Regions from separate parts of the Phycicoccus mangrovi genome, predicted to be linked through region 2. Evidence: riboswitches for the same ligand, from Rfam matches in the RefSeq annotation. Region 2 holds a riboswitch; the other holds the start of a gene.

Region 1 (4,413 bases), on a different contig from region 2:
CGTCGTGGACGAGCCCGCAGAGCTCGGTGATCGTGTCCTCGAAGACCCCGTGCGTCGAGGGGTAGGTGACCATGATCGCGGCGAGGGTGTCGCGGTGCTGCTCGATCTTGGCGCGCAGGTCGTCGAGGTCGACGTTGCCCGACACCGGGTCGGTGCCGACGACGACGACCTTCATCCCCGCCATGACCGCGCTCGCGGCGTTCGTGCCGTGGGCGCTGCTCGGGATGAGGCAGACGCGACGCGCGTCGTCGCCGTTCGCGCGGTGGTAGGCGGCGATGGCCAGCAGACCGGAGAGCTCGCCCTGGCTGCCCGCGTTCGGCTGCAGCGAGACCGCGTCGTACCCGGTGACCTCGCAGAGCCACTCCGAGAGCTCGTCGACGAGGCCGCGGATGCCGCGGGTCTGCTCGTGCGGCGCGAAGGGGTGCAGGTTCGCGAACTCGGGCCAGGTGACCGCGACCATCTCGGTCGTCGCGTTGAGCTTCATCGTGCAGGAGCCGAGCGGGATCATCCCGCGGTCGAGCGCGAAGTCGCGGTCGGCGAGCCGGCGCAGGTAGCGCAGCATCGCGGTCTCGGAGCGGTGCGCCGAGAAGACCGGGTGGGTGAGGTACTCGGAGGTGCGCACGAGCGCCTCGGGCCACGCCGGCGCGGCGACCTCGACCCGCTCGGGGGCCGTGGCGCCGAGGGCGCGGGCCACCTTCCCCAGCACGGTCGTGTCGGTGGTCTCGTCGACGCTCAGCCAGACGGTGTCGTCGTCGTGCTGCCAGAGGTTGACCCCCTCGGCGAGGGCTGCGGCCACGACGGTGTCGGCACGCCCCGGCACGTGCAGCGCGAGGGTGTCGAAGAACGGCACGTCGGCGACCTCGACGCCGGCGGCGCGCAGCGCCTCGGCGAGGGCCACGGCGTGCGCGTGCACCCGCAGCGCGATGGCGCGCAGGCCGTCGGGGCCGTGGTAGACCGCGTACATGCTCGCCATGACGGCGAGCAGCACCTGCGCGGTGCAGATGTTCGAGGTCGCCTTCTCGCGACGGATGTGCTGCTCGCGGGTCTGGAGGGCCAGGCGGTAGGCCGGCGCGCCGTCGGCGTCGACGGAGACGCCGACGAGACGGCCGGGCAGCGTGCGCTCGAGCCCGGCACGCACGCTCATGTAACCGGCGTGCGGGCCACCGAAGCCCATCGGCACCCCGAAGCGCTGGGTCGTGCCGACGGCGACGTCGGCGCCCCACTCCCCCGGCGGGGTGGCGAGGGTGAGGGCGAGCAGGTCGGCGGCGGCGGTGACGAGCGCGCCGGCCGCGTGCGCGGCGTCGGCGACGGCCCGCAGGTCGTGGAGGCGGCCGTCCGCGGCCGGGTACTGGAGCAGGACGCCGAAGACGTCGCGGTCGCCGGCGGCGGTGCGCAGCGCCTCGGCCGACCCCACCTCGGTGAGGTCGGCGACGACGACGTCGAGCCCGAGCGGCACGGCGCGGGTGCGCACGACGGCGAGCGTCTGCGGGAAGACGGCCGCGTCGACGAGCAGCACGGCGTCGCCGGCGGCCTTCGAGGAGCGGCGCATCAGCGTCATCGCCTCGGCCGCCGCGGTGCCCTCGTCGAGCAGCGAGGCGCCGGCGGTCGGCAGGCCGGTGAGGTCGGCGACGACGGTCTGGAAGTTGAGGAGCGCCTCGAGGCGGCCCTGCGAGATCTCGGGCTGGTAGGGCGTGTAGGCCGTGTACCAGGCGGGGTTCTCGAGGACGTTGCGCTGGATGACGGCCGGCGTCAGGGTGCCGTAGTACCCGAGGCCCATGAGCGACGGGACGACGCGGTTGCGGGCCGCGACCTCGCCCAGCTCGCCGATGACGGCCGCCTCGGAGCCGGCGGCCTCGACGTCGAGGACGCCCTCGAACCGGATGCCGTCCGGCACGGCGGCGGCGAGGAGGTCCTCGAGCGACTCGCGCCCGACGACCTTGAGCATCCCGGCGAGGTCGGACTCGCGGGGGCCGATGTGGCGGGCGGCGAAGGCGGGAAGGGCTGGCGTGCTCACGAAGGTCCTCCGGAGGGCAGACGATGCTGGCGTCCTCCCCCTCTGTCGGGTCGGTGGACCCTCCAGAGGTGCCTGTCCCGTGCGGTCCCTTGCGCCTGAGAGGTTCTGGGGAGAATTGCCCCTTCGGCGCCCCGGCCGGCAGTGCCGGGGACTCTCCCGCACGGTGTGAGCGGCAGGCTCAACCTACCACCGGCGGTGCCGGCGGCCGGGGCGGCGGATCAGGCGAGGCGCGCGATGCGGCGGGCGCCGAGCTCGTCGCCCGGCTGGACCGCCTCGGCGCCGCCCTCGGACGCGGCGCGCTCGCTCGGCAGGTCCGAGAGCGTGCCCTCGACCTCGCGCCAGACCTTGCCGACAGCGATGCCGAACACGCCCTGGCCGCCCTGGAGCAGGTCGATGACCTCGTCGTTCGAGGTGCACTCGTAGACCGAGGCGCCGTCGCTCATGAGGGTGATGCCGGCGAGGTCGTCGACCCCGCGGGCGCGCAGCACGGTGATGGCGCCACGGATCTGCTGGAGCGAGACCCCGGTGTCGAGGAGGCGCTTGACGACCTTGAGCACGAGGATGTCGCGGAAGCCGTACAGGCGCTGCGTGCCGGAGCCGCCGGCCGAGCGGACCGAGGGCTCGACGAGCCCGGTGCGCGCCCAGTAGTCGAGCTGGCGGTAGGTGATGCCCGCCGCCTTGCACGCGGTGGGGCCGCGGTAGCCGACCTCGTCGTCGAGCTGGGGCAGGTCGTCGGCGAACAGCACGCCCTGCGCGACGACGGGCGCGGGGGTGCCGCCCTGTCGCGCTTCTCCGGTGGAGCCCACGCCTACCTCCTGATGGTGCCGGGTGCTCCGGACGACGATACGCCCGGGAATGACATCGACGTCACTCTCCCGGCCACTTCTGTGACTGGTGTGACAGTAGGGGCGGCTGTGACGGCGGTCAACGACCGCGGGCCCCGCACGCTCACCGGCGTGTCGCGGTCAGGACCCCGTCTCGGTGTCGAAGTCGTCGGCGGAGACGTCCTCGAGGAAGGCCTTGAACTTCTCGACCTCGTCGTCCTCGCTCTCGGCCATCTCGACCCCGGCCTCGTCGAGGAGCGCCTCCTCGGCGACGATGTCGGCGCCGGCGCGCAGCGCGAGGGCGATGGCGTCCGAGGAGCGGGAGTCGATCGTCGTGCCGCCGGCCTCGCCGCCGCCGTCGATGTCGAGCGCGGCGTGGAACGCGCCGTCCTGGAGCGAGACGATCCGCACCCGGGTCAGCGTGTGCCCGAGGTCGTCGATGACGGTGCGCGCCAGGTCGTGGGTGAGCGGGCGCGGGGGCACGACACCCTGCTGGGCGTACGCGATCGCCGTGGCCTCCGCCGCGCCGATCCAGATCGGCAGGTAGCGGACACCGTCGCGCTCCCTGAGCAGGACGATCGGCTGGTTGCCCGGCATCTCGACCCGCACGCCGAGGACGTCCATGAGCTTCACCCCGTCACCGTACCCCGCGACCCCGACGCCGTGCCGGGCCGCTCGGCCGGGGTGTCGAGGCCGGCGCGCACGAGCGCGGTGTGGAGGGTGAGGACGAGGTGGGTCACCTCGGCGGCCGCGCGGCGCCGGTCCTCGCCGCGCAGGCCGCCGGTCACCTGCTCGACGAGCCCGACCTCGCGGTCGGCCGCGGTCCGCGCCGCGCGCAGGTGCCGGGCCTCGACGCCGAAGCGGGCCAGGCCGGCGGCCGCCCGCGCGGCCCGCAGGTCCTCGCTCCCGTGCATCCTGTCGGCCCCGGGGCGCAGCAGCCCGTGGTCGAGGAGGTCGGCGACGAGGCCGTCGTCCAGGCCTGCGGCGCTCGCGAGCTCGGTCCGGGTCAGCCGGAGCGGGGTGCCGGTCTCGACGAGCTCGGCGACGGGTGGCACGGCGGGGTCCGGGGCGGGGTCGGGCACGACCGGCGGGCGCCCCGGGCCGTCCGGGACCAGGCCGCGCTCGAGGGCCTCGAGCGAGTCCTTGATGACCCGCAGCGGCCAGAACAGGTCGCGCTGGGCCCGCAGGACGTAGCGCAGCCGCTCGACGTCGGCCTCGGTGTAGCGCCGGTAGCCCGACCCGGTGCGCTCGGGCGTCACGAGGCCCTCGGCCTCGAGGAAGCGCACCTTGGAGACGGTGACGTCCGGGAAGTCCTCGGCGAGGGCCGCGACGACCGCCCCGATGGTCAGGGGTCGCACGGCGGGGACGTCAGGCCTGGGCCGAGGCGTAGAAGACGAGCCGGAACTTGCCGATCTGCACCTCGTCGCCCGTCGACAGCTCCGCCTCGTCGACGAGGTCCCGGTTGACGTACGTCCCGTTGAGCGAGCCCACGTCGCGCACGACGAAGGTCCCGCCGGAGCGCTGGAAGACCGCGTGCCGGCGCGAGACCGTCACGTCGTCGAGGAAGATGTCGCT
Region 2 (4,413 bases):
GTTTCGCCCTCCGTACCTGACTCGCACACTCTTCGTGAGCCTCTTCTGGATGTGCCAGGTCATCCCGCTGCTCTCGATCTACTCATTCTCCTTCGACATCTTGGCGAAGGTGGGCCTGACTGGAAACGGCGCGGAGGTCTTCCTGGCGGCCCTCTTCGTGGTTGGCGGTGTGCCGGGCTTGTTCCTGGTCGACAAGATCGGCCGCAAGGCGCTCCTCGTCTACACGTTCGCCGGGATCGCGCTGATCTGGGGGGTCGCCGGCTTGGTCCCCGGGCTGCCTTTCATTCTTGTCTTCGGCGCGATCTGCGCGTTTGCCTTGCTCTCGGGCGCATCCAACTTCCTCGAGATCGTGTACCCCAACGAGCTTTTCCCGACGGAGGTCCGTGCGACGGCCGTGGGTATCGGCACGGCGGCCAGCCGGATCGGTGCGGCCGTCGCGGTGTACCTCATGCCCTTTGCCCTCGATCACGGGGTCAACTGGGTGCTGCTTGCCGGAGCGGCCATCTCCGTCGTCGGCCTCGCAGTCACGATTGCCTGGGGTGTGGAAACGGCGGGTCGCAGCCTGTCTGACGCCTCCGGTCGATCTCAAAACGACTCCACGACACCTACGAACACGACCCTTTCAGCCTTGGAGGCAAAGCCATGAGCACCCGCGTTCCCAACCCCGTCCGGCCTGTGAGTGGCACGGAGGTCCCGCGCTACGCCGGCTTGTCCACCTTCGCCCGCATTCCCGAGATCCACACGGTCAGCGACTACGACATCGCTGTCCTGGGGGTGCCCTTCGACGGCGGCACATCGTTCCGGCCCGGTGCTCGTTTTGGCCCCCTGGAGGTCCGCAAGTCCTCACGCCACCTCCGCCCTGCCTTTCACGTGGAGCTTGATGTGGCTCCCTTCGAACGGGTCCAGGTGGTCGACGCCGGAGATGTAGCGTGCACGCCCTTCAGCATCGACGAGGCCATCCAGCAGATCGAGGCGCATGCTCACGACGTGCAGGGGGGGAGCGGCGACCGACGGGTCATCGCCGTCGGCGGTGATCACACCATCGCTCTGCCCATGCTGCGCTCCGTCGTCCGACAGCACGGACCCGTCGCCCTGGTTCACTTCGACGCGCACCTGGACACGTGGGACACCTACTTCAATGCACCGGTGACCCATGGCACCGTGCTGCGCCGGGCCTTCGAGGAGGGCCTTCTCGCTGAGGACCACTCGATGCACCTCGGCATTCGCGGTCCGATCTACGACCGGATTGACCTCAAGGAAGACGCAGACTTCGGTTTCAAGACGATCCGCGCTAGCGACCTCGACCGGATCGGCATCGACGCTGCCGTTGAGCAGGTCAGGCAGCGGGTCGGAGACACCCCCGTGTACCTGTCCATCGACATCGACGTCCTGGACCCGGCCTTCGCCCCAGGAACGGGTACACCCGAGGCGGGTGGGCTGAGCAGTCGCGAGCTCCTGGCAATGTTGCGTCAGCTCAACGGACTGAACATCGTCGGTGCCGACGTCGTCGAGGTCGCGCCCAACTATGACCATGCCGAAACGACCACCGTCGCGGCGGCCACCGTGGTGTACGACCTCGTCACCCTCATGGCGAACCACGAGATCGGCAACGCACCGGGCCTACCCGCCCAAGCGCTGGCCTCCGTGTGACGTCACGGTGTGGGTGGCGCACGCGTTGCGCCACCCACACTGGATGTCCGGGTATGCCAACATCCATTCCAACAATTTCATCATCGCCGTTCGAACTGCAGCGGGAGAGTCCCGGCCGACACCACGGTCGGGCGCCGAAGGAGCAAATCTCCCCACGAATCTCTCAGGCCCCCATGACCGCTGCAATGAGGCGAACTCTGAAAAGTCAGGCCACATCGGCCTGCGCCCACGGTGCAAGCCGCCCCACGTGACGGTGAAGCTCTCAGGCCCATGACAGAGCGGGGAGGTCACCTATCCAACGGTGTCCTCAGTGCGGACACCCGACCCAGGGAGCCTCCCGCCCATGTCCGTCGACTCCATCGACCCTGCCCACGGCGCCTTCGTCGCCCGACACATCGGTTTCGCGCACGCTGACCAGGCCGCCATGCTGGCCGAGCTCGGGTACGAATCCCTCGACTCGCTCGTCGATGCTGCCGTGCCCCAGGGCCTGCGGTCAGCCGAGCTGCTCGGACTGCCGGCCGCGGCCAGCGAGGAGGAGGTGCTCGCGGAGCTGCGTGGTCTGGCTGACCGCAACGAGCCCGGTGAGCCGATGGTCGGTCTCGGCTATCACGGCACAGTGCTGCCAGGTGTGATCCGCCGCAACGTCCTCGAGAACCCGGCCTGGTACACCGCCTACACGCCTTACCAGCCGGAGATCAGTCAGGGCCGGCTCGAGGCCCTCATCAACTTCCAGACCCTCATCGGCGACCTCACCGCGCTCCCCACCGCCAACGCCTCGCTCCTGGATGAGGGAACGGCGGTGGCCGAGGCCGTGACCGTGATGCGCCGCGCTAGCCGGGTCAAGGCCGAACGCGTCGTCGTGGACTCGGACCTGCTGCCCCAGAGTCTGGCGGTGCTGCAGACCCGGTGCCGCGCCATCGGTGTCGAGGTGGTCGTGGCCGACCTCGGTCACGGACTCCCGGACGGAGACCTCTTCGGCGTGGTCGTCCAGTACCCCGGTGCGTCCGGGGCGGTCTCCGACCACCGCGCGCTCGTCGAGGCGGCACACGAGCGCGGGGCCTTGGTCACCGCGGCCGCCGACCTGCTCGCCCTCACCCTGCTCGTCGCGCCGGGCGAGTGGGGCGCCGACATCGCGGTGGGCTCGTCTCAGCGCTTCGGCGTCCCGCTCGGCTACGGCGGCCCTCACGCTGGCTACATCGCCGTTCGAGAAGGCTTGGAGCGTAGCCTGCCCGGCCGGCTTGTCGGGGTCAGCATCGACGCCGACGGCCACCCGGCGTACCGGTTGGCGCTGCAGACCCGCGAGCAGCACATCCGCCGCGACAGGGCCACCTCCAACATCTGCACCGCCCAGGTACTGCTCGCCGTCGTGGCGTCGATGTATGCCGTGTACCACGGTCCGGAAGGCCTGCGCGCCATCGCACGGGGCGTCCACCGCACCGCTGCAGTCCTGGCCGACCGCCTGGAGTCGGCCGGTGTGGAGCTCCTGCACGACTCCTTCTTCGACACCCTGCTGGCCCGGGCGCCGGGTCGGGCCGCGGAGGTGCTCGGGAAGGCTGCTGCCGGCGGGGTCCACCTGCGGCGGGTCGACGAGGACCACGTGGGCGTGAGCTGCTCGGAGACGACGTCGCCGAGCCATGTCGCCGTCGTGCTCGAGGCGTTCGGTGCCGGCGGCGCGGCGCCGGACGGCGGCAGCGATCGTCTGCCGCGGGCGCTGCTGCGTACCTCGGAGTTCCTCACCCACCCCGTGTTCAATACCCACTACAGCGAGACCTCGATGTTGCGCTACCTCCGCTCGCTGTCGGACAAGGACTACGCCCTCGACCGGGGCATGATCCCCCTGGGCTCCTGCACCATGAAGCTCAACGCGACGACCGAGATGGAGCCGATCAGCTTCCCCGGGTTCGCGAACGTCCACCCCTTCGTGCCGGCCGAGAGCGCGCGCGGCTACACCACCCTGGTCGACCAGCTGGAGTCCTGGCTGGCCGCGGTGACGGGGTACGCGAAGGTGTCGATCCAGCCCAACGCCGGCAGCCAGGGCGAGTTCGCTGGGCTTCTGGCCATCCGTGCCTACCACCAGTCACGCGGCGACGAGGCACGCGACGTCTGCCTCATCCCCTCCTCCGCGCACGGCACGAACGCCGCCTCGGCGGTCATGGCCGGCATGCGGGTCGTGGTGGTCAAGAGCCTCGAGGACGGCACCGTCGACCTCGTGGACCTGCGCGCCAAGTGCGAGCAGCACACCGAGCAGCTCGCGGCGATCATGGTGACCTACCCGTCGACGCACGGCGTGTACGAGGAGGGCATCACCCAGCTGTGCGAGGTGGTGCACGCGCATGGCGGCCAGGTCTACGTCGACGGCGCCAACCTCAACGCCCTCCTGGGTCTGGCGGCGCCCGGGGCCTTTGGTGGTGACGTCTCGCACCTCAACCTGCACAAGACCTTCTGCATCCCGCACGGTGGTGGCGGGCCGGGCGTCGGCCCGGTCGGGGTGGGCGCGCACCTGGCGCCCTTCCTCCCGTCGCACCCGATGCACCCGGACCTCAACCGCCGCGACGGGGTCGGTCCGGTCAGCTCTGCACCGTGCGGGTCCGCCGGGATCCTGCCGATCAGCTGGGCCTACGTGCGCCTGATGGGCGCCGAGGGCCTGACCCAGGCCACGAAGGTCGCCGTGCTTGCGGCCAACTACGTCGCGAAGCGCCTGGCGCCGTACTACCCGACCCTCTACACCGGCTCCGCCGGGCTCGTGGCGCACGAGTGCATCCT

Evidence for each region. A riboswitch is a leader RNA that binds a small molecule or an ion and turns the genes downstream of it on or off. The one in region 2 is predicted to bind glycine.
Region 1: it holds a riboswitch for glycine, as region 2 does, so the genes downstream of both, gcvP (aminomethyl-transferring glycine dehydrogenase) here and gcvP (aminomethyl-transferring glycine dehydrogenase) in region 2, are expected to answer to the same signal.

Annotation. Positions count from the first base shown of each region.
Region 1 covers NZ_JAHHWP010000006.1:32,346-36,758, forward strand. The annotation lists gene gcvP (aminomethyl-transferring glycine dehydrogenase) at 1-2,014, opposite strand, end outside; glycine riboswitch at 2,087-2,183, opposite strand; gene KMZ30_RS02785 (MerR family transcriptional regulator) at 2,233-2,820, opposite strand; gene KMZ30_RS02790 (bifunctional nuclease family protein) at 2,980-3,471, opposite strand; gene ftsR (transcriptional regulator FtsR) at 3,468-4,196, opposite strand; gene KMZ30_RS02800 (FHA domain-containing protein) at 4,207-4,413, opposite strand, start outside.
Region 2 covers NZ_JAHHWP010000018.1:86,807-91,219, reverse strand. The annotation lists gene KMZ30_RS16650 (MFS transporter) at 1-646, shown strand, start outside; gene speB (agmatinase) at 643-1,650, shown strand; glycine riboswitch at 1,742-1,840, shown strand; glycine riboswitch at 1,841-1,937, shown strand; gene gcvP (aminomethyl-transferring glycine dehydrogenase) at 1,994-4,413, shown strand, end outside.